3 regions of the Faecalibacter sp. genome follow, and region 1 is predicted to be linked to each of the others. Evidence: riboswitches for the same ligand, from Rfam matches in the RefSeq annotation. Region 1 holds a riboswitch; each other region holds the start of a gene.
What was found. A riboswitch is a leader RNA that binds a small molecule or an ion and turns the genes downstream of it on or off. The one in region 1 is predicted to bind cobalamin.

Region 1 (10,128 bases):
TTTAAACGAACAAGGAGAAACTTTAACACAAGACAATGCGACGATTGCCGCAAAACTAAAGCAAATTACAGGCGTTGAGGAACGTCGTTATGCTAGGGAAGATCAAGTAACTTCTGATTTAGGGTATATGGCAGCAACAGCAGCAATATCTGATGCGGGCATTGATCCTGAAACTTTAGATTATATAATTTTTGCTCACAATTTTGGTGATGTGAAATTCAATACCATTCAATCGGATACTGTACCAAGTTTAGCTTCACGAGTAAAGCATTTGCTTCAAATTAAAAATCCATATTGCGTGGCTTATGATATTTTATTTGGATGTCCAGGTTGGGTTGAAGCTGTTATCCAAGCGAATACTTTTATTAATGCTGGAGTTGCCAAAAGATGTTTGGTGATTGGAGCAGAAACACTTTCTCGCGTTGTTGATCCACACGATCGTGATACGATGATTTATGCAGATGGAGCAGGAGCTGTAGTGATTGAAAAATCAAATGATGAAAAAGGAATAAAAGCACACTTATCTGCATCATTTGCAAATGAAGAAAAAGATTATTTATTTTTTGGAAAATCATATAACAATTCCAATTGTCCAAATACAAAATACATTAAGATGTTTGGACGCAAAATTTATGAGTTTGCATTAACTCAAGTGCCTCAAGCCATGAAAAAATGTTTGGATGATAGTCCGTATGAAATTCAAGACATCAGTAAAATCATAATCCATCAAGCTAATGAAAAGATGGATGAGGCGATAGTTAATCGTTTTTATCGTCAATTTAAAATGCCAGTTCCGGAAAATATTATGCCTATGGTGATTCAAAAATTAGGAAATAGCAGTGTTGCAACAGTGCCTATTTTATTAAAAATGATATTGAACGGAGAGGTAGAAAATCATGAAATTAACGAAGGAGATGTCGTTATATTTGCATCAGTGGGTGCCGGTATGAACATCAATACTTTTATCTATCAATTTTAGAAATTAAAATAATTGAAATAAAAAAAAGCTCAGAAACCTCTGAGCTTTTTGTGTTTTATATTTTATCTTTATTTGGATTTCCTGCCATTTTAAGCACGATAAATCCAATAATTCCTGCAAGAAGTGAAGTTAAAAGAACTGCAAGTTTAGCTTCTTCCACATGAAGAGGATCACTGAACGATAGAATGGAAATAAAAATCGACATCGTAAATCCAATTCCTGCTAATAAACCGACACCTACCATATGCATTAAATTACTATTTAATGGCAATTGACCAATACCTAGTTTGGAACATATAAAAGTCGTGGTAACAATACCTATTGGCTTTCCTATCAATAAACCTAATCCAATTCCTAATCCCAAAGGAGAAGTTAATCCTTCGATCATTTCTGATTGTATAGTAATATTTGTATTAGCGAATGCAAAAATGGGAATAATTAAAAAATTGACAGGTTTTACAAGCGCATGCTCGAGTTTTTCTAAAGGAGATTCGACATCTGTCTCATTGGTAGGTAATGTTAATGCTACTAATACACCAGCAATGGTAGCATGTATACCTGAATGATGAACAAAATACCAAATAAATACACCTGGAATAAGGTATAAATAAGGATTTTGAACTTTCATTCGATTCATGACAATTAAAACTATCATCCCTATACCTGCATATGCTAATGCGTCAAAATGTATCCCTGAAGAGTAAAAGATGGCAATAACTAAAATCGCAATTAAATCATCAACGATGGCTAAAGCAGCTAAAAAGATTTTTAAACTTGTTGGTACCCGTTTATCCAATAAAGAAATCACCGCTAAGGCAAAGGCAATATCTGTAGCCATAGGAATACCCCAACCTTCAGATGTATCTAAACCATTATTTAAGAAAATATAAATCAATGCTGGAACAATAGCGCCTCCTATAGCAGCTAGAATGGGTAAGATGGCTTTTTTAGGAGAAGAAAGTTCACCTTCTACAATTTCTCGTTTAATTTCTAGTCCTACAAGTAAAAAGAAAATAGCCATCAAACCATCATTTATCCAGAGACTGATGCTATACTTTAAATGAATATTTTCATTTTCATACCCAATTGTAGTGTCTAAAATACTTTGAAGTGTTTCGGCTAAAGGTGAATTAGCGACAATAAGAGATAAAATCACACAGATAAAGAGCAAAGCTCCACCAAAATTACTCGATTGTACAAAATCTTTAAAAACCTTTAAATTGATTTTTTGCGTCATATTTAATAGTTATAATTGATAATTGCGCAAGATATAACATTTAAAATATCTATAATAATATCAAGATATTTTACTAGATTAGAATATGATAATTTAAGACTTAACCTAAACTTAAAAATAATCGATAATGAAAATCTATAATCTATTCAATTTACATACAGGCGAAGAGAATAAAGATAAAGTACGTGAGGATGTAATTAAGAATATATCCTTTAAAGGTGCCAACCTTTGGATTTTGGCTTGTGCAATTTTGATTGCTTCGATAGGACTTAATGTCAATTCTACGGCAGTTATTATTGGAGCCATGTTAATCTCTCCTTTAATGGGACCCATTGTAGGATCGGGTTTTTCGTTGGCAACTTATGATTTTAATTTGTTGAAACGTTCCGTTAAAAATCTATTGATAGCCACCGTGGTTGGATTTATAGTTTCCGCACTTTATTTTTATATCAGTCCTTTCAAAGATGTACAATCCGAATTATTAGCGCGTACTTCTCCAACAATTTATGATGTACTGATTGCATTTTTTGGAGGAATTGTTGGAGCAGTTTCTATTACCAGAGAAGATAAAGGAAATCCTATACCGGGTGTTGCGATAGCCACAGCGCTTATGCCTCCACTTTGTACAGCAGGATTTGGTTTCGCTACAATGAATTTTAAATTCGTTGCAGGAGCATTATACTTATACAGTATCAATTGTTTTTTTATTGGGATTTCAACATTTTTAGTCTTAAAATATTTAAAATATCAACCCGTTAAAACTCAAAATGAAGCATTTGATAAAAAAGTTCGGATTGCTATTACAGTTTTGGTTTCATTATTGGTCATTCCAAGTTTTTATTTGGCTTTTAATCTTTTAGAAGAAAAGAAATTTACGCAAAATGTAGAACGTTTTATTCAAAATGAATTTGCCGATAAAGGTTATACTCTGATTTATAAAAAAACTAATTTTAATCAATCCCCTAAAAAGATTGAATTAGCGTTCTTATCCAAAAAATTTGATTCCATAGAAATTAAAAATCTTAATGAACGATTAAAAAATTATCAAATCAACGGAACTCAATTGGATATTCGCCAAAATTCATCTGATTTGAAAGATGAAATATTAAAAGAATTACAAACAAATAATTCATTAGATGCCGAAAAAGATGTTCGTATCAAACAATTGATCAAACAATTGGAGGATCAAAAAGTAGGGGATTATAAAACGGTGGAAGAAGTAAAAATATTATTTCCTACGATTCAGTCCATTTCTTTTGGAAAGACCACGCAGTATATAACAAAAGATTCCATAAAAGATCATTTGGTCGTAGTGTATTCATCCAATGCATCCATTGATGATAAAAAATTAAAGGATTGGTTACAATCAAAATTTGAACGTGATAGTTTATTTTTAATTAAAAATTAGATCAATTTTATTGAAGAAATGGATATATCCTTCTTCTTAAATCATTGGAATGATTAAAATATTTTAATTGGATTTTATCTTAAGTGTGATTTTATATTTTATTAAAATTTTAATATTTCAAATGTTATAATTTTAATAAAATCGAAATATTTAAACTAATTTCTTATAAAGTTGTTATTTATCCAATTATTCATTGTATATTTGTACCAATATCAGAGTTTAGATATTATAGTTATAAACTTAATTGTTTACATACATTTTTTATATGTTTTGACTGCGGTCATACACTTCTTAAAACAATTGTATTTTTCCATTAAATTATTACCTAAAGTATTTTCAATTTTATTGAATTTTAATTCTCCAATATTACGTGCTATTATCACACGCTAAACGATAATAAATCCGGGGGAATTGAAGGAGAAGTACTCATTTTATTTTAATCGTCTAGTTCCTTTAGATATTTCGGTGAAACAATTCGAATATTCTCCCATTTATCATGTAGAAATACAAAAAATTACAATTATGCAAGAAGGAACAGTAAAGTTTTTTAATGAAACAAAAGGATTTGGTTTCATTACAGTAGAATCAACAGGAAAAGAAGTATTTGTTCATACTTCAAATTTAATCGATAGTATCAGAGAAAATGATAGAGTATCTTTTAACGTAGAAGAAGGTCAAAAAGGACCTATGGCTACACGTGTTAAAAGAATCTAATATCCATATATATCTTCTAGATTTAGAAAATAGTTTTCGTACTATAATCTTTATATGAAGGTAAAATATTTTTATTATTCATTAAGAAATCGAGCTGTTTCAATTCATTTGAAATGGCTCTTTTTTTTGTCCATTTTTTCTTTCATCGGATTAATCAAATTTACGTTGTTTAAATATTCATCCATTTAATCTTTTAATGGAAAAAATCAAGGGTATACGATTAAGTGTAAACCCTTGAATAACTAGTAAAATTGAATGATATAATAATACTAAAAATGATTTATATAATTGATATTTAATTATTTATCAAAATATATTCCACTTCAAAAAAATTGATATCAACGAGATGTTATATTGATAAACGTTTTATTTTTAGTTTTTTCCTCTATTTCAGAAATATCAATTACATTTACATTAGAGTATATTACAACGATGTAAATAGGGAATCGTGTGAAATTCACGAACTGTCGCGCAACTGTAAGTAGGTTTAATCTACAAGTCAGGATACCTATGCTTTACTATAATTCCGCGGGATGATTTATGGTGATCCACTTCAAGTTGTTGAGGTGAATTTCTTTCATGCATTTCAATCGTAACAAAATAATGTTACTGGAATTTTAGGTTAACACTGAAATCATTAAAACGATAAAATAATGCAAGCTGAAACACAAAAAGAAATCACTTTCGACCAATCTTTACAGAGCAAAATCGATCTTAAAACAAAACCATTAGGGGCTTTAGGAATGTTAGAAGAACTGGCCTTTAAAATAGGTAAAATTCAACAATCGTTAGAACCCGAATTAAAGAATCCTCACATTTTATTATTTGCAGCAGATCATGGAGTTGCAAAAGCAGGAGTAAGTGCTTATCCACCTGAAGTCACTTTTCAAATGGTAATGAATATTTTACAGGGTGGAGCAGCGGTGACCGTTTTTGGAAAACAAAATGGTTTAACCATTAAAACCATTGATGCGGGAGTTAATTATGATTTTGGTAACATTAAAGGATTAATTGATGCTAAAGTTGGATATGGAACCAAAAACTTTATAATTGATCAAGCAATGACAAGAGAGCAATTAAATCAATGTTTAACATTATCTGCTCAAATTGTACAAGAAGTAAAATTAACAGGTTGTAATGTAATTGGTTTTGGAGAAATGGGAATTGGTAACACTTCCTCTGCTTCGATGATTATGCATCAATCTACGGGTATAGACTTGGACGAATGTATTGGGCGTGGAACAGGATTAGATGATGAACAATTAGAACGTAAAAAAGCGTTGTTGCAACAAGCGAATGATTATCATGGAGTATTATCAGATCCAATGGAAATTTTACAAACCTATGGAGGTTTTGAGGTGGCCCAAATATGTGGGGCAATGATCGAAGCATACAAACAAAAAATGATACTAATGGTAGATGGATTTATCGCAACCAGTGCATTTTTAGTCGCTTATGCAATGCATCCTGAGATAATAGATTACGCTGTATTCTGTCATAACAGTAATGAAATTGGTCATCAAAAAATGTTAGCTCATTTGGGTGTTCAACCCATATTACAACTCAACATGAGAGTTGGAGAAGGAACCGGTTGTGCCTTAGCTTATCCCATGTTAGAAAATGCTGTTGCATTTCTAAATAAAATGGCAAGTTTTGATAGTGCAGGAGTATCAAACAAATAAAATGAAACATCAATTTCAATTATTTCTAATCGCCATTATGTTCTATACTCGAATTCCTATACGAGTGAATGTAGCGTATACGGATGAAAAACTAAATGCTTCGACACGTTACTTTCCATTGATAGGTTATGTAGTAGGGGCGATTTCATTTATAGGATTTTATTTGACTCAATTTATTCTTCCTATAGAATTAGCCATACTTGCATCTTTTATTGTAGGGATACTAACTACAGGTGCTTTTCATGAAGACGGTTTGGCAGACTTTTTTGATGGATTTGGAGGGGGATGGACAACAGAGAAAATCCTTGATATCATGAAGGATTCTCGTGTGGGGACCTACGGAATGGTTGCATCCCTTGTTCAACTGGCTATTAAATTTTATACGTTGTTTTATTTAGTAAATATGATGCTTCCGTTCGGTATGCATTGGATTTTTTTACTATTTATCATTTATCACAGTTTAGCACGATTTACGGCTATTCAACTTTGTTTTTTATTGGATTATATTCGATTGGATGAAACCAGTAAAGCAAAACCTATAGCTAAAAAACAATCATGGAAAGAAATTTTAGGAGTATACATTTTTGGTTTATTTCCTGTGAGCATTTTGATACTCCAATTTCCTCTTTTTTTAGGGGTGTTTATTCCAATTATGTTTTTGATTTTTTATTTCAAATCCTATCTGAAACAATGGATTGGTGGTTATACGGGTGATTGTTTAGGTGCAGTTGAACAAATTGCGGAAGGAGTTATATTGCTAACCATACTTGCCTTATGGAAATATATATCATTCGACATACTTCCGTAGCAGTTCCAAAAGGAACTTGTTATGGTCAATATGATGTGGATTTAGCTGATACATTTTTGGATGAAGTTATAGATTATCAACAAAAATTACCTCAAAGTTTTGATGCGGTCTATAGTAGTCCGTTAAAACGTTGTATGGCTTTAGCAGAGCAAATCGCTAATAATGTTATTATGGATGAACGATTGCAAGAAATGAATTTTGGTAATTGGGAAATGAAACATTGGAATGATATTCCTAAAGAAGAATCCATTAACTGGTCTCAAAATTTTGATGTAATTTCTCCACCTCATGGAGAAACGTATCAAGAGGTGTATGATCGTGTATTTGATTTCTATCGTTCATTGAAGGCAAATCTTAGCCATGATAAAGTTTTAATTGTAACGCATGCGGGGATTATACGCTGCTTCTGGGCTATAATTTTAGAATTAAAGCTAAAAAATGCGTTTAAAATTCCAATCCATTTTGGTGAAGTGCTGGTGATCGATTCAACGTATGATTTAATTCTACAAAAATCTTAACGCGCAAATCAGTTACAATTTAAATGATTTGTGAACGAAGGTTAAGAATGTTATATACTATAAAATGAAAGGATAATCACGGTTCAGATTTATGAATCGTGTTTCTTTTTTCAGTGGAATTGAGACTATCTTTACACCATGAAAAAAGTACTTTTCATTATTTTATGTGTGCTCGAAATTTTATGGATTTCTACGGTTTCGTTTGAGTTTTTCTTACGTGCAATCCCGAATGATTTTACTCGAAAACTACATTCTTTTGAAAAGGTAAAAGATGAAGTTGAAATTTTGATATTGGGAAGTTCTCATACGTATGTGGGGCTGAATCCAATATTTTTCGATCAAAAGACGTTCAATTTAGCTTATTCGTCTCAATCCATCGATTTAGATGCTAAAATATGGGATAGAGTAAAATCTCAACTCCCGCGCCTTAAAACCATCATTATACCAATTTCTTATTTTAGTTATGGTTATGCATTAGAAGATGGAAATTCTGCCCATAAAATTAAAAACTACAATATTTATTATTCAATTTATTCGCATACGTTTCAAGTTGAAAACCAATTGGAAATTTTAAATCAATCCATTCAGCGCAATGGGCAACGTTTGAATCGAGCATCTAAAAATACAGAAGCTTTTGTTTTTGTCGATCACAATGGTTTTAATGACCGGAGAATTCCTAAAAAAGAGATCGATTGGGAAAAAAGTGCGGCTCATGCCGTACAGAATCATACCCAAAATTTGAAGGATGATAAAATCAAAACTAGAATTCGGATGCATGTAAATCTTTTGGAAGAAATGATGCAATGGAGTGCTAAGCGAGGGATTAAAATCATATTGATTTCTACTCCGGTAACTCATTTTTATTATTCGCGAATAAATCCCCAACAATTGGATCATTGGAGAAGAACCACCTTAGACTTAAGTACAAAATATAAACATGTAGAATGGTTAAATTATTTCGAAAATGATTCTATTTTTACAACTCAAGATTTTCAAGATGCAGATCACCTCAATAAAAACGGTGCAGCGAAATTATCACTTCTCGTAAATCAATTCATTAATCAAAGCAACTAATTATAATAATGGAACAATATTCCAACTTACAATCTCAATTTCAAACCGACTTAAGCTTACTTAAAAATCGAAAAAGTATATTGAGTAATCTTCGTTTATTATTTTTTGTACTTTTTGCAGTAGCGTTTTATTTCTATGTTTCAAAAGATAATTTGTCAATTTTATTGGTTTCGTTCGCTTTATTTTTTGTGTTTATGGTATTCGTGGTGAAATCCACGAATGTGGGAAAAAAAATCACGTATTTAGAGGACGCTTTACATGCTTTGGATGTTATTTTTAAAGATGATCAGCCCAATTTATTTCATCATTTTGATGGAGAATTTTTTAACAATGTATACAACAAAGATTTAGATATCATTGAAGGGCAATCCTTGTTTAATCGCATCAATAAAACTCAGTCGGCTATAGGAAGTTTTCGTTTAAAGCATTTTTTGTCGCATGTGTTATTGAATAAAAATCAAATTCTTCTTCGTCAAAAAGCATTTTCAGAACTGAAAGAGAAAAGATCATTTATCGTTGCGTTTTTAACATTATCCAAACGTGCAGGAATTCAACAACGTGAAATATTTGGTGCCATTCAACGTCAATTTTTAGGGAAAAATATTCAACTTATTCCAATCATTTTCACGTTTATTCATAGTGTATTTTTCATTTATTTAGCTACAATTGGTTTTGATAAAAAAGCTGTTTTTTTCTGGATTGTAATTTCGATTCCAATTGGCTTTATCACTAATTTATTGTTTAAAAATAAAGTGAATCAAGCCCTTTCTTACGCTTTTGTTACAGCTGATCAATTACAAAATTTGATTGATTTATTTGCACTTGTGGAAAAAGAATCTTTTCAAGAGGAATTGAATCAAACGGCACAAAAACAATTAATTTCAGATTCGGATAAAGCATCAGATCAATTGAGAAAGGTTCGTTCCTCTCTAGAAAGTTTAGAAGCGGTAGGTTTTCCAATTATCGGATTTTTATTGAATAATTTTTTATTGTGGAGGTTGTTTTTTACAGTTCAAATCGAAAAACGAATAGAGAATGTAGCTGTAAATAATGTCCAATGGATTGATGGGATTTCTAATTTGGAAGCTTACATCTCATTCGCCATTTTCAATGATAAATTTTCATCTTTCACTACACCAATGGTATCGGATCATGTTTTTGATCTTCAATTGCGACAGGCGTTTCATCCTCTATTGAATGAAGAAATCGCTGTGAAAAATAGTTTCAAAAGTCAACGAAAAAATAATATTGCGATAATTACAGGAGCCAATATGGCCGGTAAAAGTACGTTTTTGCGTACCGTTGGTACCAATTTGGTGTTAGCAATGAATGGAGCGAATGTCAGTGCAGAGGAGATGGTATTTTATCCGATGGATATTTTTACAAGTATCCGTACAGTGGATAATCTATCGTCAGGAGATTCGTATTTCAAAAATGAAATCAATAAATTGAAAATATTAATTGATCGTTTGGATCAAAATTTACCACAATATATTATTCTGGATGAGATTTTAAAAGGAACAAATTCCCAAGATAAATTGATTGGTTCACAAAAATTTTTAGAAAAATTAATGCAACATCCAACCAATTTGTTGTGTTTTATCGCAACACATGATTTAGAATTAACGAAGATGGAAGAAGAACATCCTAATCATATTGTGAACTACTGTTTTGAGCTAAAAAATGTAGATGAACATTATTATTCGGA
Region 2 (10,128 bases), 230 kb from region 1:
AAATTTAATTTGTGATATATCTGTTCTAATGAAATTTAAAACATCAATTATTTCATTACTACTTCTTCTGTTTTCCTCTAAAATATAATTTGCAATATTTGGTAATGTAAATAATTCGAATTGTGTACAATCAGCTCCTTGAAATTTATATATTGATTGTGCGACATCACCTATAATACCAATTGTTGTATTCTTTGTTGCTATTTTTTTTATTATTTCTACTTGAATAGGATTACTATCTTGGAATTCATCTATAAAAATATATGGAAATTTACTGTTTAAAACATCTAAGACAAATGGGAATTTTTCTATTATTTGATAACTAAAAAAAAGTACATCTTCATGATGAATATATCCTTTTTCCCACATCATTTTTTTATATTCAAAGTATGAATCATTTCTAATAGGATAACCTCCAATTAAAATTGGGTATTCTGTTTTTACTTTAAGTTCATCACCATCAAATTTCCATCTTAATTTGGTAAAAGCTTCGATTAGTTTTTTGTTATCCTGAATTCTTAATTGTCCAGTTCGTGTTTTCCATTCTTGCAAAAAAGAGTAGTTTGATAAAACTGTGTCATCGTGACCATCCATTACAGATACATCTAGCCCAAACTCAATTGCGATAAAAGAAGCATAAGGCTTTAAAATATTATTATACAAAAAACTATGAATTGTTGATACTTCAGCTCGTTCAGCTGATGTACCAAGTCGATTAAGAATAGTTTCTACTGCGATATTTGTATATGTAATGCAAGCAATTTTCTTTGTTCTAAAAAGTTTGTCAGAATTATGCAACACATGTTTTATATGATTAACTAACCAATGTGTTTTTCCAGCACCAGGTCCTGCTGAAACTTTAAAATGATTATCTATATCTGATAAAATATAATCAGAAGTAATAGTATTTATTTGCATAACTCTTTAATCGCTTCTTTAATATATTCGGGGATAATAAAATCTATAAAATCTTCAGTACTTTTCTTACTGAAATTTTCTTGAAGTGCATAACAAATTTCTAAGGCATTTTCACCTTTTCCAATCGAATTCAAATACCTTGATGCTATAATTGCTCTCTTTTTTTGGTCATCCGTTAAAACTGAATTAGCATTGATGCTATCTTTTATTCGTTTGTTTTCTTTATTTTTTACGCCATCAGGCAATATTGCCAATAAATCATGAAAAGTTGTACCTTCTGTTTTATATAGAGCCATTAGTTGTAATATTTCTTCTCTATTACTTATAGAATCTGTTACTAGTAATTCACATGCTGGATTATTAAAAATTAAGTCATATTCAAATGTTTTTCCTAAATCAGATGGTTGAGTATAGAACGTGATATTAGAGTGAGTTCCATTTGGATACAAATCTGCGTTAGTATTTGTTCGATATTCATAGTTTTCGTTATCTATGTTTAATTCGTATGGATAACACTTTTTAAATCTACCATCGGGTTTTGCTTTACTTTCGGGATCTCTATCGGTTAAACAAACTATTTTTTTAGGTATTGAATTATTTTTTTCACTATCAAAAAGAGTTAAAAAATGTGAGAAATATCGTCCACCTACGTTAATTATAGCAACATGATTGTCTTCTAGAGATTCATCCATATAATTTGCAAATATTGACATTAATAGTTGTTCTGCAATCCCTTCAACAAATAGTACCTTTTGAGCAAAAAGCATATCTGATTTGGTTGCATCTAAAAACCTTTGAACATATTTTTTACTCTTATCATCTTCAAAAACCTTACTTGGATAGCCTATATTTGTTTCTCCATTTTCATTATGTAAACAGATAATCTCATCTAATGAAACAGCTGAAGTAATATGCGTTGAATGAGTCGTTACAAATATTTGTCTAACTTTCTTTTCTTCCTTATTCTCATTTAAAAATTTTAAGAATTTATATTGCATTGCTGGATGTAGATGAGCTTCTGGTTCTTCGATTGCTAATGTAGTAAATACCTTAGCATTTGTATCTAAATAATTTACATCTGCATTTACTTGCATTTTTGCTAGAAGTAAAGACATAAAAATTAAATTATTATATCCTAAACCATTATGGGTTGCAGGAATTTTAATTCCGCTTTCATATTCAACTATAAGTTTTAATACTGAATACATCTCATTTTCAGATATCGAACCTTCGAAGTTGGGAGTAGCTTTATTAAATGATGCACCTGTACTTTTAGCATAATCCAAAATCTTATCTTTCCCTAGTTTTATCCTTTCATCAAGCTCATTAATTAGCACATCTGCTTTTGTTGAGAATTCTTCTTTTTTAGCTTTTATTTGCTGGTATTTTTGTACATCACCTAATGTTTCATTAATTTTTATATCATAATCCATAAAAAAATCAAATACCTCTCTAAGCAATGTATTTCTTCCCGTTAACATATCTCTCTCAACATCTCTAATAGCATTAAGAAATTGAAAATCAATTTTCTTTAATGATTCATTGTCTGCAGTAGTTTGATTAACAATATCACCACCCCAAATTTTATATACATAATATCTTATAAAATTATGTTTTAAAATTTTCCAAGCTTTGAAGACTGCCTTATCATCATCATTGTCAATTAATTCCATTTCAGCAATGTATTCCTCGACTTTTTTTTCTGGGAGAAAAAATTCATATGTTAATACAGCTTCATAATCATTATCCAATTTAGTTAACCAATTTGAAATCATGACTAAGTCATCGGGTTCCTCTTCTTTACCTTTTTTTATAGTAATAGAAATGCTAATTTTTGGAGGAGCAGATTTTAATTCTGATAATGTTATATTCTTATGAAAATCATCTACTTCTAATCTTTTAGAATTATTAGAGTCAATCACTAGAGATAATGCTTTTATTAAATTAGTCTTACCTGCATTATTATGTCCTATAATAACATTTACACCGTCGTTAAATTCAATTTCTTTACTCTTAAAGTTTCGAAAATTATTTATATTTATTTTTGATATGTACATATACGTTTAATTAATAAAATAACATTAATTAAACGTATATGTAATATTGTTATTATAAAGATTACGAAGTCTTTTTGATATTAGATTTTTTCTTTTGTTTTTTATCTTTAAAAGGTATATTATGTTTTTTTAAATAATCTAGAAAAATATTACTCTCAATAACATCGAAAGCTTTTTCCTTTGCTTCGTTTAAAGAATAATAAAGGTTTTTACCCTGAATATTGTGTATTGTTAAGACGAAAATATCTTTATCTTTTTCTTGAATTTGAATCTCAAATGAACCTTGAGATATAAAATATATATTTTTATCTTGCTTCCAGCGAATCGAATTTAAAAATCGCTTTTTTCTATTGAAATAACTGGTTTGAGATTCGACTAAGTTAGATGCTAAAATTGTATCTGTTAGCTTATCACAACAATTTGTACCTACTTCCATTATACCCCAATCTTTATGTTGAATAAGGAACATATGTCTAATAGTTGTATTACAATTTTGGCATGTACCATTTAGATCTCCTAAATCTTCTTGTGTAATGAATTCCCATCCTGTTGAAGGTCTAATAATTTGATGTTTAACGGCATGACAATATTTACATAAAGTTTCACAATCTTCTAAAGGATATTGCCAAGGTAAATGCCCAGGAATATATCTTTTATGATGAACTTGAAGAATTACCTCCGAATTAGATCTTTTACATTCTCTACATTTATAATTGTCTAATTCTATTAGTTCATCACGAAATTTTTTCCATTCTGACTTAGTATATTGATTCATATTAAAAGTTAGTTAATTGAAAATAAATGTATTAAAAAATTATTATTAAAATGAAAATAGAATTAGAAATAAAAGAACCTCAACTGGGGAGTTGAGGTTTTAATTATAAATTTATTCTTCAATACTATCTTCAAAAGTTACAGGATCTATTTCTTCTTGGTAATCTTCCCATTGTTCTCTCAATTCTTCATTATTTTTCATTTCTTCCTCAAGCTTTAATGTTTCTCGGTATTGTCTTGCTTCGGCTTTTAATGTCCATTTTGTTTCAATACCTAATTCATCAACAAAAGATTTAAGTTCATTTAATGAGAGCCTAAAGAATTCTTTTCTAGGATTGATTTTATTCAATTGTGCAGTCAAGAATTTACGATGTAGTTGCCTCTCTAATGCAGGAGCATCATCCGAATAAATCATTGCATGCACATCAAATTCAAAAGGAACAGATGCATCGCCTAACTCTCTAACACGATCTAAAGGCTCAAGCCTTCTCGTCATACCAATTTTAAAGACATCTTCACCAAACGAACCAATATTTGAAATAATATAAACATTGCCTCTTTTTGTTTGTTGAGCCATTGAGATTGCTCGCTGATTTTTTTCTTCTGCTTGAACTAATTTTTCTTCTAGTTCACGTAATTTTTCTTCGAATAATAACTTTTGTTCTTCATTCGCTTTGGCAACTTGGTTTTGTGCTTTTTCAATTAATTTCTTTAAAGTTTGCTCCTCTTTTTCAGCTTCTCTAATTGCTTTTTCAAATTCTCTTCTCGCTCTTTCTTCTTCTCTGATTTGTTCTCTAATCTCTCTTTGCTCTTCTAATTCTTGGGCTTTTAATTCTTGTAAAATCACTGCTAATCTTAATTCTTCAATTTTAGCTTCATGAAATTCTCTTGTTATTCTTGCATTTCTAAAAGCTTTCCCATTGAAATTTACTAACACAAAAGCATCATTAATTTTCTGTAAAAGAATACCATAATTATCCTTTTTAACTCCTGATAGAATAGAATCTACCTTACCTGTATAAGCATCTAAAACAAAATCAATAGCTGTTTTTCTACGCTCTGGATCAACATAATCACATTCGGCAGCTTTACGATCAGTAATCAACTTTTTATTGTTTTGTCTTAATTTTTTCAGTTCAATACCAGCATCTTTATGAGAATACTCTTGTTCTAAATCATCTAAAATAGTATAAGTAGGAATAATGTATTCATTTCCATAACCTTGGATAACATTTTTCATTGCTTTGATTGTATCAGCTATACGATCAGCTTCACGCAAACTTCTGTAAGCATCACCACCAATGTTTTCAGCTCTTTTTTCAGCATTTTCAACAATTCGCTGAGATTCTTTTAAAGCACTATCATATAATAATGATATTTCGTTTGTTTTTCTTTTTGCAAAATCATTTGCTTCATTACGAATTGTTTTGGCTTCTTCTTTAGCTTGATGGATTGTATTAAACCATTCATTTCTTAATTGATTACATACTATCTCGTTATTCTTTTTAAGACGTTCACATTCTGCTTGAATATCTAAAATATCCTGATAGATAATTAATTCGTTGTTATGTAATCGAAGTTTTTGATTTTTTTCAATCAATGCTTCTTTCTCGATTGTTAAAGTTTCAGATTTTAATTTAAATGAATCCAACGCATTTTTTAAGTGGTGGTTATCTTCTTTTAATTTTATGCTTTCTTCTTTTAAATTTTTAGATTTTAAAAAGTATATCGTTAAAAGAACTGCTAATACAATAATTAATAAAACTTCTATCATACTATTAATTTAAAAATGCTGAAAAATAATCCCAATAATTAATTTCTGGGACATTACGTGATAAGTTCATCTCATTAACTTTCTTCTCAAAATCTTTAAAATTTGAATAATTTGGAGAATCTTCTTTTTTTGAATATTCTAAAGTTTTTCTGAAATAAATTATCATTTGTTTTAAGTACCATTCATAAGAAAATTCAGTGTAATTTCCATTTTCAATACTTTCTAAGTCAGTATTTTTGATATAAGATAAATAGGCTTTTGAATCGTCTCTTATCTTAGTTTCTTCTTTTGGTAACTGATTACTTTTAATAACAGCAGGTTCAGAAGAATTATGATAATGATGAAAATTCTGAATAATTGGTTGAATAGTCATACTTTTATTATACTTGTTATTGAATTTATCTTCACTCATCATTAAAAGTAAAATGATGTCTATAATTGCAATAATAACAGGTATAAATGTCCAACAGAAGATTAAATAAAGAATCCCTTTACCATTATTACCCAGATAAAATTGATGGCCTCCTAGACCACCTAATAATAAAGCTAACAATATAGCTACTGTTTTGTTTTTCATAGGTTTATATTTAAGTGTAAAATATATAAACTATAAACGAAAATATTGAATTTTTTATAATAGAATTTCTATACATTTTTCAATTTTTTAAAATATTATTTCTGAATACAATATTTTTATGCTGGTAATGAGATGCTACGCTTCGATATGCTCAGTGACCAGTTCAGGATGACTAGCTGGATGTGACCTTGCACTTCGACTACGCTCCCTTCGAGAACCTCAGGGACCACACTTCGGGTGACTACAGTGACCTGTTCAGGGTGACTCGCATGATGAGATCCTGAAACGAGTTCAGGATGACTCGTATGATGAGATCCTGCACTTCGACTACGCTCCCTTCGAGGGCCTCAGGGACCTGCTTTAGGGTGACAGATTTTAATATTTACTCTATGTTCATTTTTTTCGTCAAAAAAACGAACCAAAAAAGACATTGCTAAAATCTTCGACTAAAACTAAATTGATTCCGAGGAATGAATTAAATCACTCGCTATCGCTCGGTAATTCATTCTGATCTCTTCTTCAATTTATTTTCTTAACGTCTGCGATTTTCAGGCAATATTTTTATTGTCTAATCTTTCGATACAATTTTCATTTGCTGGAGCAACGAAAATTACTCAAAGTGGGGAAAGAGTTATGGGTTGAGGGTTGTGAGTGTTACTCATTTGATGAGATCCTCCACTTCGACTATGCTCAGTGACCAGTTCAGGATGACTAGCTGGATGTGACCTTGCACTTCGACTACGCTCCCTTCGAGAACCTCAGGGACCACACTTCGGGTGACTACAGTGACCTGTTCAGGGTGACTAGCTGGATGTGACCTTGCACTTTGACTACGCTCCCTTCGAGAGCCTCAGTGGCCGTGCTTTAGGGTGACAGATTTTAATATTTACTCTATGTTCATTTTTTTCGTCAAAAAAACGAACCAAAAAAGACATTGCTAAAATCTTCGACTAAAACTAAATTGATTCCGAGGAATGAATTAAATCACTCGCTATCGCTCGGTAATTCATTCTGATCTCTTCTTCAATTTATTTTCTTAACGTCTGCGATTTTCAGGCAATATTTTTATTGTCTAATCTTTCGATACAATTTTCATTTGCTGGAGCAACGAAAATTACTCAAAGTGGGGAAAGAGTTATGGGTTGAGGGTTGTGAGTGTTACTCATTTGATGAGATCCTCAACTTCGACTATGCTCCCTTCGAGGGCCTCAGGGACCGCGCTTCGAGGGCCTCAGGGACCGTACTTTGAGTGACCACAGTAACCAGTTTAGGATGACAAATGTTTGTTTCTTTATAAATAATGTTAAGATCGCGAAAGACAACATTAAAGTTCATCCTTAACATAAATGCATATTGTAAATCAGTAAAAAAATGATACATTTGAACCACTTTTGGTGCGAAAGTAACATTTCGGTAACAGGGAATCAGGTGAAAATCCTGAACAAACCCGCTGCTGTAAGCTCCGTAAAAGTTCTAAAAGAAATACCACTGTTCCAGTTAAGAATGGGAAGGTTTTTAGAATGGAGTAAGTCAGAAGACCTACCAAGAGTATAAGAATTGATTTGCTTTCGGGACCTAAAGCGAAGAATACTAATTTAACTGAATACCTGTAAAGGTGTAGCTTAAATTAACTTCTTTATATTCTCGTTAGCAACAAACGTAAAATGCTAATGAGAACTATATATCAGCTTTACTTTTGTTGCCTTTGTATTATAGGATTAGGATCTTTTGTTGATGGACAAGAGGTGAAAGATTCTGTGTATCATTTGCAACAAGTAAATCTCAATCATTCAAAACCTTTAGAACTAATTGCGCCTCAAACTTTAGAGGGAGCAACATTAACACGTCTGAACAGTCATACTGTTGCTGATGCCTTACGCTATTTTTCTGGCGTTCAACTAAAAGATTATGGTGGTGTAGGTGGTCTGAAGACGGTTGATGTCCGTAGTATGGGAAGTCAGCACGTGGGTGTATATTATGATGGCATACAATTAGGAAATGCACAAAATGGTGTGGTGGATTTAGGTAAATATTCATTAGATGATTTAGAAAGTATTTCGTTGTATAATGGTCAAAAAAGTAACATTTTTCAATCTGCAAAAGATTATGCATCAGCATCCTCCATCTATTTACAATCTAAAAAACCAGTTTTTGAATCAAAGAATTACAATTTAACAGTACGTTACAAGACTGGATCTATCCAATTGATTAATCCATCAGCACGATTTGAATATAAAATCAGTGATAAAATTTCTACATCAATCAGTACAGAATATGTAAAAAGTGATGGAGAATATAAATTTCGTGTAATAAAACGAAATGCAGATAACAGTATAGCGCATGATACAACTGCTATTCGTAAAGATGGGCAAATAGAGGCTAAAAGATTTGAAGTTGGATTTTATGGTCAGCACGGAACTTTAAATTGGAATGTAAAAGGCTATAGTTATTTGTCTGATCGTGGTATACCCGCTGCCATTATTCGGAATGGATTTGGTGCAAAAGGACAAACTTTAACGGATAAAAATTATTTTGCACAAGGAAGTATCCAAAAAAAATGGGGAAAATTTGAATCGCGAATCAATCTAAAATATGCGCACGACTTTACGCATTATGTTGATACTGTTTCATCCATAAAAACACAAAATAAATATACCCAACAAGAATTTTATTTTTCGTCGGCTCATTACTATAAAATCCAATCCAATTGGGATATGAATGTAGCTTATGATTTTCAATACAATCAATTGGATGCGACATTAAAAAACTTTTCTTATCCACAACGTTATACGCAATTAGTAGCGTTAGCTACTACTTATCAATTTAAACACTTGAAATTACAAGGAAGTATATTGGGATCATTTGTGCGAGAACAAGTGGAAATGAATACCAGTGCGCCAGATAAAACCGTATGGACACCAACGATCATAGGAAGTTATCAACCATTGAATACCAAAGAATTCTATATCAATGCTTTTTATAAACGAGTATTTCGAATGCCAACGTTCAATGATTTGTATTACACTAACATCGGGTATTCGAATTTAAAACCAGAATATACCAATCAGTATAATTTGGGATTAGATTATACGTGGAAGAAATTAGGCCGATTGCATTATTTGAACGCTAAGGTAGATGCTTATTATAATGAAGTTGAAGATAAAATTATAGCTGCACCTAATGGAAGTATGTTCCGATGGATGATGATGAATCTTGGAAAAGTTCAAATCAAAGGAGCAGATGTTAAATTACAAGGTGCGTTTGATGTCGGAAAATTAGTATTAAAAACAACGCTCAACTATACTTATCAACAAGCCCAAGATTATACTTCACCTAACCGAAGTTATTATAAGGATCAAATACCTTATGTCCCTGTACATAGTGGCTCATTTGTAATGAATTCCACTTATAGGACATGGGGATTTAATTATAGTTTTCTATATGTAGGAGAACGTTATGATGCTAATCAAAATAACAACAAATACAATTATATCAAACCTTGGTTTACGCACGATTTATCGATTCAGAAATCATTTGAATTAAAAAACATCCGCTTAAATGGATCTTTCGAGATCAATAATATTATGAATAAATATTATGATATCGTTTTAAATTATCCAATGCCAGGTCGTCAATTTAAATTAATTATTAGTGCATATTTATGAGAAAATTTATTCGTCTTAGTTTATTGATGGGGCTTTCATTTGCCACATTCAGTTGTAATGATGATGATCGTATTGTAGGAAATGATCAAGAAGTTATTGGACAGCCAGAGCCTACAGCCATTACAGGATTTTACCTGTTGAATGAAGGGAATATGGGATCGAACAAAGCTTCGATTGATTTTATGGACTTAACAACGGGAACGTATAGTCGTAATATTTATAGTACTGCGAATCCTGAAATAGTACGTTCTTTGGGTGATGTAGGAAACGATATTAAAATTTATGGAGGCAAGTTGTATTCTGTGATTAATGCCTCGAATTTTATTGAAGTAATGGATGTGAAGACAGCTCGTCATATTGCTA
Region 3 (10,128 bases), 1.0 Mb from region 1:
GATTAGAGGTCAATTAATCTCTCCGAATCCTACCGGAGCTGAGAATACCTATTATAAAATTCTAAATAATGGATATCCAGGATGGGATCATTTACCACAACCTGTTGATTTTACAGGTTCTATCATGATTAAAGATAAAATGATTTTGGAATCTACGAATGGTTTATTAATCAATGATGTTAGTCAAACTACACCTGATAACTTAAATGATGCTCTTAATACAAGTGGTAAAAGTTGGGTTTTAATGCCAGATTTAAAAACATCATTCACATTTGATACACCTACAAATAGTATTAGTGCTCAATTTCAAACTATGGTACTAAAATACACTCGAACTGGATCAACAAATAATAATATTGTAAGTTATACCTGTGGTTTTTTTGTTAAAAAATCGTCTGAAGGAAATAACAGTTATAAATTAAAGGTCATAAGACCAGAAGTAATCATTGGAGATCGTAATTCATTTAAAATTATAACTGTTTCTGGAGTTATTGATCGAGATGGAAATAATCAACCATTTGCCGTAGGTACTTCATATGATATTGCTGTTGCTTGTAGGGGAAGAAATGTTGCTAGTACTGAATATTTAAGAATAGGAAAAAATGCTGTTACAGCAGATGGAACTAATACTTTTAACTCAACAACTCAAAGTTTATTAACCCCCGCTAATATTAAGTCAACGTTTATTGTTGAACAATATCAGACACCTTAGTTAAGTTATGTTAGGAAAAAAGCGAACGCATGCGTTCGCTTTTTTAATTTATGATACACGTATTGGTGGATGTTTTTCAATAAAATCAATTGTTAATTCAGCACTATCTGTCAAAAAGAGTAAATCCTTATACACTCTACCTTGAGCTAATTGATGTAAAACAGAATAAATCGAAGTATCTTCTACATATCTTTTCTTCCCTAAAAATACCATAGGGCTATAATATCCCGAGGTACCATAATGATTCTGAGCAGCTTCTTGAAAAATTTCTTGTGTTGTTCCTGCACTACCTGGTGCAAAGACTAATCCATATAAACTAATGGTAAGCAATATGTCTTCACGAATACTATTCGAAAAATATTTTGCAATATAAGTGGCAAATAAATTAGACGGCTCATGCCCATAAAACCAAGTCGGAATAGCTAAACTTTCTGCTCCATTCGGATATTTCGCTAAAACTTCTAACGATCTTTCTTGAAAATTTTTCGCTAAATAATCAGGATTTTCTATATTATCAAAATCTAAATCCTTTAAGATCGATATCGCATCAAATAATTCTTGTTTAGAATAATTCCCCATATATGCACCCAAATTAGCAGCTTCCATTATTCCAGGACCACCACCAGTTACTACATAATACCCTTTTTGAGTGGCTAATTGTGCTGCAATTGCTGTTTCGGTATAAAATTGTATTCCTCTTCTTGTAGAATGACCTCCCATAAATCCCACGACTTTTTTCTTCGTCATGCCTAAGTCATCATATTCTAGGATTCTTCTTAATGCATCATCAATGGAATGATCGTGTAGCCGTTGAGCTAAGGCTTCTGAAACGGGTGGATTGTATTTATGTTTTATAAAATGTTTATAAATATTAATATCTATACTATTGTCATGATCTTTTGAATATCCTTCCATTAATTCTTGCCATGAATATAATTTCCCTCGATACGGATTATAAGGCAAATCCTTAAATTTAGGATAAACAAATGCGCCTCTTTCAATTAATGGAATAGCTTCATCTTTGCGAAAGGTACATCCTAAAAAGGAAGTATTGTCTAATATTAAATTCTCCCAATCTACATTTTTTGTACAGAAATTGACATCTTGAATAACTTTATTGGTTAAGTTATTCGAGCTCGAAATAAAGTCGTTCCACTCTCTATCATTATGGATTAAATTTTTAATCAATTTTATTTTCATCGTTTTTTAAATCAGTTGATGTTGAAGGTACAAGAATTATGCAATAAAATAATACGTTAATTAAAACATTCCTTTACACGAATCTCTCTATCTTTGCAAAATGCTCGGACTCAACAATTGGGGAATCGTGTGAAAATCACGAACTGTCGCGCAACTGTAATTCATGATCGCATGAAAAGTCAGATTACCAATTGATGGGCCTAATGGATAATGCTTTCGCGGATTGAAGCTCTATTCAAATGAGATTTTATTCTCAATCACCACAAAAACATTATCACATATACATTTTAATAGAAGTAGTGTGTAGATATGATTAAAGAAATGGAAAGTAAAACAAGAGAGGAGTTAATTGAACAACGAATTATTGAATCTGAAACACGTGTTTTTAAAGCTGTTTTTCCTGGAGATACAAATCACCATAAAACAATGTTTGGTGGTGCAGTAATGTATTTAATGGATGAAATCGCTTTTATGACAGCAACGCGTTTTTGTCGTAAGCCTATTGTAACGGTAAGTAGTGATAAAATTGATTTTAAACATTCAATTCCTGCAGGTACATTAGTCGAATTCGTAGGGAAAGTAGTACGTGTAGGTCGTACAAGTTTAGATGTACAGATTGATGTTTTTATTGAAAGTATGTACAGAGATGGTCGTGATAAAGCCATTACAGGTACATTTACTTTAGTTGCCATCAACGAAAATAAAAGACCAGTTCCCGTAATTGACTAATTAATCAGAAAAAAATAAAGTCCTTAACCTTATAGCGTTAAGGATTTTTTATTTTACTCCAATTTTTAGTCATTTTTCTCGTTTAGCTTTTATAAATTTAACATTCAAAAGCAAACAAAAAAATGATGGAACTACCTTTCGCTGAACCATTTCGAATAAAAATGGTGGAAGAAATCTATCCTTCGACACGTGAAGAGCGTGAAGCATGGATCAAAGAAAAAGATTATAACTTATTTAATCTTGAAAGTCAAAAAGTCTTTATTGATTTATTAACTGACTCCGGAACAGGAGCAATGTCTGATAAACAATGGGGAGCAATGATGACAGGTGATGAAAGCTATGCTGGATCGCAATCGTTTCAAAAATTAAAATCTACGGTAAATCAGATCACTGGATATGAATATGTGTTACCAACACATCAAGGACGTGCTGCAGAAAACGTATTATTTTCTGCCTTAGTCAAAGAAGGAAATGTTATTCCTGGAAATTCACATTTTGATACAACAAAAGGACATATTGAATTTAGAAAAGCCCATGCTATCGATTGTACAATTGATGAAGCGTTTGATAGTGAATTAATTCATCCGTTCAAAGGAAATATCGATCTTCATAAACTTGAAGAAGTTTATAAGAAATATGGAAAAGAAAATATCCCTTTTACTTTAATCACGATTACTTGTAACTCATCTGGTGGTCAACCAGTTTCTGTTGATAATATCAGAAAAGTTAAGGCCTTGTCCGACAAATACGGAATTCCGATCTTCTTCGATTCTGCACGTTTTGCTGAAAATGCATATTTTATTAAAGAAAGAGAGGAAGAATTCAAAAACGCAAGCATTAAAGAAATTTGCAAAACCGTTTTTGCTTTAGGTGAAGGGATGACCATGTCTTCAAAAAAAGATGGATTAGTTAATATTGGTGGATTTATTGCACTAAACAACGAAGAGCTATATAAAGTATGTGGTAATTTTGGAATCATTTATGAAGGCTATTTAAGTTATGGTGGATTAGCTGGTCGTGACTTAGCAGCTTTAGCACAAGGTCTAAATGAAGCGACAGAATATCCTTATCTCAAATCTCGAATTTCACAAGTGGAGTACCTTGGAAACAAACTAATTGAATATGGAATTCCAATTCAACAACCAATTGGTGGACATGCCATCTTTATAGATGCTGTAAAATTTTTACCTCATGTTCCACGTGAAGAGTTTCCTGCTCAAACCTTAGGAATTGAATTGTATAAAGAAGCTGGGGTAAGAGGTGTAGAAATTGGAACGATATTAGCCGATCGCGATCCAGAAACGAGAGAAAATCGCTATCCCAAATTAGAATTATTGCGTTTAGCTATTCCAAGGCGTACATATTTCCAAAGTCATATGGATTATATTGCTGTTGCATTAAAAAACATTTTTGATCGTCGTGAAGAAATCAAGTCTGGTTACGAGATTACTTGGGAAGCTGATATTTTAAGACATTTTACAGTTAAATTGAAAGAAAAATAATCTTCATAAAAAATCCACCAAATGGTGGATTTTTATTTATTTCCATCTCCAATCACCTGAAATACGCAGGGGAGTTTCTAAATTCCCTTTAATCATTTCATTTTTAGTCTCTTCATCTGTCCATCTTTTAGAAGGAAATTGTGATGAATTACTTAAATTATAAAGTAAATATGTTTCTAAAATCACGTTGTTTTTTAAACCAACTTCTTCCACAAAATCAAATGTATCACAATCGGCATGGTAACAATTTAATGCCCCTTCTTTAAACTGACTATCAGACAAACCAATAATCGGAATTCCTGCTAACATAAAAGGCTGATGATCTGAATGCAAACCAACATTTACAACTGAATTCTCTTTAAAATCAGTTATATATTGACGCACATCTTTAGACAAATGATCTAAAAATCCTTTTGAAGAATTCATTGTTGAAAAATAAGATTTTGGATTTGTTGTCATATCCATATTAGACATCGCTTTAATTTGCTCTATTGAACCATCTTTTAAAGCTTGATTTACATAATGTTTAGAGCCTAGTAAACCAATCTCTTCCCCCATAAAAAGTACGAATTCTATTGTTCTTTTATTTTCTAAATTCAACGATTTGTAAGTTCGAGCCACATCTATGATTGAAAAACTACCAACACCATTATCAATTGCACCATTGGCTAAATCCCAACTATCCAAATGTCCTCCAAGTACAATTTTTTCTTGAGGTAATTCTTTTCCTAATCTACGAGCAATTACGTTGCGTCCCTTCATTGGTCCCACATCATTTTTCATATCTATTTTGGCAACCATTTTTTGAGATGCAATCATTTGCTTGATCTTCAAACCATCTTCATACGAAATATTTATAGCAGGAATATCGATAATATCACCCGTCACAGATGCTGTCCCTGTTAATAAAATTCCACCTTTAGCCTGGTTATACAAGATTATACCTTTTGCTCCATACTTTAAAGCCAAGGCCGTTTTCTCTGAACGATGTAAATTCTTAACCTCTTTTGATGTACCCTCCATTAAACCTAAAGAAGCAAATACAATTTGACCATCTAATTTCTTACTTAATTTTAGATAATCTTCTTCAAGTCCATTTCCTAAATCCACCAATTCTGACTCAACTTGTGCTAAGGCAGGAGAATGAGCTAAGGCTACAGATTCTATTTTTTTTCCATTGATTTCTAATTCAAGACTTTTTCTATTCCAACCATTAAATGAGAATTCTTGAAAAGTAACATCATAACCATATGATCTTAAAATTTCTGCTGCAAGTTCTTCAGCTTCAATTCCATTTTTTGTCCCAGTTGCACGGTGACCAATTTTTTCGGTTGCTGATTTAAGTAATTGATACGCTTGTCCATTCTGAGATACTTCGGTATTGATTTGATCTAAAATGAATTGATTAGATTGCGCTTTTAACGATATTGTAGTTAAAATCGTACAAGCCAGTATTGGTATTATCTTCATGTATTAATATTCTACATTAAACTTAGCTATAATTCTCATATTTGTATTTATCTCAAATAAAAAATCCACCTTTAAAAGGTGGATTTTCATATTTAATTTATTCTTTTATAAGTCTCATAATCATACCATACTTGACCATTTGGCATATTTAGCTTATAGTAATATACTCTCATTTCTGTATTTGAAATTTTCTTGTAAAAGAATTTTCTTTTATACTCTGATGTATTGATTTTAAATTCGCCATCACCTAATTCGTATGGGAATTTCATCGTTCTAAATTCACAACCATTATTATAATGGATCAAATGATTTTCTAAAAAATCGTCTGAAGTAAATTGAATTTTTTTCTGTTTCATACACGCCTGACGATTAGGTTGTGCAAAGGCTTCTATGGTTGAATCAATCAGTACGTCATTCTCAAATTTATAGGTACCTACATTTTCCCATTGCCATATTCCTTCTAAATAATTGGAGTTCGAATTTGAATTGCTATCATCATCGCTATTACAAGAATATAACCCTAATATTCCCAATAATATAAATAGTATTTGTAATTTATTTTTCATAATAAGTAACATATAATACACTTCTATCTTCCTCACTCCAAGACGGTTGTATAACTTCTAATTTATTTTGATATAAACGTTTAACTTGATATGTAACAGAAACCTCTTGTCCGTATCTTATAAAATTTAAAGTAAATGTTTTACCGCTTACTGAAAAAGTTCCCATATAGTATGTAGGAGAACAACTATTATCATAACCATTATAATAATAACTTACCTGCGTAAATGTATTATCAGATGGATTGAATTTTAGATACCCTTGATATACACACTCTAACCCTTCTTCTGGAACAACGGTATTATGATAGCCTGGAAAAAAATCATGATAAATCCCTTCTCCTTTAAAATTCCAAGTTCCCATTAACAAATCCATGTTAACCTCATCCGGAATTTCGATGGTATCTGTGTTTCGATTATTATCGTCATTATTGGAGCAGGATATAAATCCTAATAACGCGATTAAAATAGTGAATAACTGTAACTTCATATAATAGTGTTTTAAGACTTATAACAAATTTATTACCAATATATTATAAAAGACTAATGATTTATTATCATTTTATAAGTAGATGATGTTGTTTTTAAAACGTAGACCCCTTTACGAAGCGAAGTGTTTACTGAATTTTTCCCTTGAATCAATGCACCCGATTTCATTAGTTTTCCAGTCAAATCATAAATTTGATACTGATCATTTATTTCTGATTCAATCACAAATTGTCCTTGATTTGGATTTGGATAAATTTTTATTTTTGTAGGGATAATCTCTGTCGTATTTAATAAACACCCATAGTCAGAATAATCGACTAATCCCAAAGTAGAGTCGTCATTGTAATGCACTATAACCTCTTCCACTCTTTCGTCTGTCAAGACCGGATCCCAACAATTTCCTTTAGCTGAAATTTCGACAGGAGAATTATTATAAAGAGCATAAATTACCCCTTCATTCCCATTATTTTCGAAAACATTATTGCCATAATTTGTTTCGTCTCCTAAATGGATATAAGCTCCATTACCGATGTTCGTAATTCCCCAAAGATTTCCTTTGATTTCATTTCCTAGAATATTAATGACATAATCTTCTGGGTTCTGAGCCAAATAAATATTAATGCCACTTCCTCCATTAGCAGGGATAGGTTCTGTGTTGTTATCAATTATTTGGTTATTGATGATATTTCCTTTCGTATTACCACCAGAAGCTGTGATTCCATATCGGTTATCTTTTATAAGATTATTCTCAATCCATAATTCATTATTTACTCCTAATAAACTCGAGACAGACACACCTCCTACACGTGTTAAGGAACGATTCCCTAAAATTGTATTTCCTATGATTCGCGTGACACTACCTGTACCACTTGGTCCCATATTGATTTGTGGACGATTGGAATTGGATTTATTATTTCCAACCAAATAATTATTGAAATAGTTTAAGGCAACGGACTGATTGGCGCCTGAAGCAACTGCTGGAGTATCATTTTCAATGAATCGAGAATTTTGAATGGTAGGATTTCCTGCTGAAAAATTAATTGCTGCTCCAGTAGATATCCCTGAATTTTGATAAGATACTTCCGATTGGTCCATAAAGAAATTTTCACCCAATACTCGAATTCCTCCACCATAGGTCATTTTAAATTTTGTAAATTGAGCTGTAGAAGTATCTTCTAAACGTAGACCTTGGAAATAAGTCGAACCTGGTTGTGTAGATGTAAAATGAACCTCTTGAGGAGCATTAATCTGAATATTTCCAGCAACTGTAATTAGTTTACCTTCTGCAATGGCTAAAACATAGTCGGTTTCAGCTAAAAATGTATCAGATTCACTGATGGTTAAATTTTCTGATAATACATATCGATTGGTTGCTTGATCATAAGTGATAATATCCGTTAATTGATCCAATTGATCGATCGTATAAGTTTGTCCAGTATTTGGAGTTGTATATTGTCCAAATACCATGGCTCCGATTAAAGCCAAAGAAGCTGTAAAAATTTTCTTCATGTTAATTCATATTTGTGTTAACATAAAAGTAAGTAAATCAAATAAAAAAGCCACTCAATTGAGTGGCTTTACTATATTTAGAAAAATCGAATCTTAGTGACCTCCTTCTGTTTTGAAACGCTCAACAGCTTCGTGGAATAATTTTTCAGCTTGCGCTTTATCACCATATCCTTCTACGATACATGTTTTGTTTTCTAAATCTTTGTATACTTTAAAGAAGTGCTCAACTGCTTTTAAAGTGTGCTCGTTCATATCGTTGATATCTTCTAATTTGTTCCAAGTTGGATCAGCAACTGGTACACAAATTAATTTCTCATCACGACCTTTGTCATCAGACATGTTTAAAACACCAATCGTTTTAACTTCGATTACACAACCTGGTACAGTTGGCTCAGTTAAGAAAACTAATACGTCGATTGGATCACCGTCTAACGCTAATGTGTTTTCTACAAACCCGTAATCTGCTGGGTATTGCATTGGAGAATATAATACACGGTCAAAACGGATTCTTCCTGTTTCGTGATCCATTTCATATTTGTTGCGAGATCCTCTTGGGATTTCAATAATCGCGTCAAAAGTCATTTTTAACTTATTTAATATTTATTAATCTTTAAATTCAATACTTTAGAAGTCCCATTGTAATCCTAAAGTCACCCCAAATTTACGAACATCTGGCAAATTATTATAATTTCCGCGCCAATTAAAATCAATTCGAATCGGACGAATATTTCCCCACCCTATATTTTCGATTCCAAATCCATATTCATAATAGATTTGTTGATTCGGTGCGAAGTAATTAATCGTTGAACGATTGATGTTGATACTTTTCTCAGAGATATCACCATAAGCAGCTCTTAAAAAAGCGACTTCTCTTAATTTTAATTTTTTAATAAGCGGTAATTTGTTTAAAATCCATCCATTAAAATGATGTTCCCAATTCATTGTTATATATTCATCCGTCACGAATTCATAGTAATCCAATTGTGAGAATGTACCATAAACCTGACCATAACTTTCGTTCCCGGGAATCGCACTCAATAACGATAAAGGTACACCTTGAAAAGTTTTCCCAGCTTCTACCGTTAATAACGATCTTCCCAATGAGCCTACTAAAATCGGTTGAGTGTATAAAAATTGGATTTTATCAAATTCAAAATCAGAATCGATTACACCTTTCAACCCTTTGGTATAACGTAACATCAATGTTGGCGCTAAAGTCGTCATCTCCAAACGATCAATTCCATACTGTGAATACTTTGCTCCAGGCTTAGCGATAATCGAAAAACTGATGGATGAATTGGTTAAATTTTCTTGTACCACACCATTTTTATCATAGGCAATAGAAAAATATTCACGAGATGCCGGTTTTATGCGTTGATAATTCCCATCTAATCGGAATATTACATTCTTCCATGGCTCAATCGATGCATACACATTGGTTAAGTTATTGGAACTTAAAAAAAAGTTATCTCCTTGATTGATAATGGATGAAGAGGCAAAACTTCGCGTCATAATTCCATCCGATGCCGTTAATTGTGCGGCTAATTGTTCTACATCGCGTTTTGTACCAATTCCGACTTGAAAACGATTGTACTTATTGAACATAAAACGTAAATCAGCACCATATTTAAATTTGTTATCATCAAATCCATACGCTAAAAAACCTTGCGCACGCCACATATCATTCTGAGAGAAATAGGTTCTTGCGCCCGCTCTTAAACGAAACCCTTCGATTTTATTATATCCGAATGAATTGTATAGATTTCCAATATCAATATTTCCTACACGATAATATCCTGAACCTAATACTTCTAACGTCTTTACAATCCGATTGAATTTTGGAATCTCATTCAATTGATCCAACGTTTCATAAATTCCTTCTTGATCCTTCGTAAGTGCTTCTGGTCGATTTGCTGCCCAATAAGAAGAATCTTTTGTGTTTACAGCATTTAAA

Region 2: another riboswitch for cobalamin. It lies ahead of AC1QSP_RS05015 (TonB-dependent receptor); the one in region 1 lies ahead of cobT (nicotinate-nucleotide--dimethylbenzimidazole phosphoribosyltransferase).
Region 3: another riboswitch for cobalamin. It lies ahead of AC1QSP_RS10970 (acyl-CoA thioesterase); the one in region 1 lies ahead of cobT (nicotinate-nucleotide--dimethylbenzimidazole phosphoribosyltransferase).

Annotation. Positions count from the first base shown of each region.
Region 1 is NZ_CM169987.1:1,319,560-1,329,687, reverse strand. Features, by position in the region: gene AC1QSP_RS06020 (3-oxoacyl-ACP synthase III family protein) at 1-979, shown strand, start outside; gene nhaA (Na+/H+ antiporter NhaA) at 1,035-2,216, opposite strand; gene AC1QSP_RS06010 (DUF389 domain-containing protein) at 2,344-3,624, shown strand; gene AC1QSP_RS06005 (cold-shock protein) at 4,036-4,338, shown strand; cobalamin riboswitch at 4,741-4,868, shown strand; gene cobT (nicotinate-nucleotide--dimethylbenzimidazole phosphoribosyltransferase) at 4,992-6,020, shown strand; gene AC1QSP_RS05995 (adenosylcobinamide-GDP ribazoletransferase) at 6,022-6,828, shown strand; gene cobC (alpha-ribazole phosphatase) at 6,795-7,346, shown strand; gene AC1QSP_RS05985 (hypothetical protein) at 7,485-8,420, shown strand; gene AC1QSP_RS05980 (MutS-related protein) at 8,642-10,128, shown strand, end outside.
Region 2 is NZ_CM169987.1:1,091,372-1,101,499, forward strand. Features, by position in the region: gene AC1QSP_RS04990 (UvrD-helicase domain-containing protein) at 1-918, opposite strand, end outside; gene AC1QSP_RS04995 (ATP-dependent nuclease) at 909-2,975, opposite strand; gene AC1QSP_RS05000 (HNH endonuclease) at 3,037-3,750, opposite strand; gene AC1QSP_RS05005 (GIY-YIG nuclease family protein) at 3,862-5,523, opposite strand; gene AC1QSP_RS05010 (NINE protein) at 5,528-6,100, opposite strand; cobalamin riboswitch at 7,476-7,661, shown strand; gene AC1QSP_RS05015 (TonB-dependent receptor) at 7,771-9,765, shown strand; gene AC1QSP_RS05020 (YncE family protein) at 9,762-10,128, shown strand, end outside.
Region 3 is NZ_CM169987.1:2,332,671-2,342,798, reverse strand. Features, by position in the region: gene AC1QSP_RS10980 (hypothetical protein) at 1-712, shown strand, start outside; gene AC1QSP_RS10975 (LOG family protein) at 761-1,912, opposite strand; adenosylcobalamin (AdoCbl) riboswitch at 2,007-2,152, shown strand; gene AC1QSP_RS10970 (acyl-CoA thioesterase) at 2,234-2,641, shown strand; gene tnaA (tryptophanase TnaA) at 2,767-4,143, shown strand; gene AC1QSP_RS10960 (M28 family peptidase) at 4,180-5,613, opposite strand; gene AC1QSP_RS10955 (hypothetical protein) at 5,706-6,191, opposite strand; gene AC1QSP_RS10950 (lipocalin family protein) at 6,169-6,666, opposite strand; gene AC1QSP_RS10945 (T9SS type A sorting domain-containing protein) at 6,720-8,174, opposite strand; gene AC1QSP_RS10940 (inorganic diphosphatase) at 8,268-8,756, opposite strand; gene AC1QSP_RS10935 (DUF5686 family protein) at 8,799-10,128, opposite strand, start outside.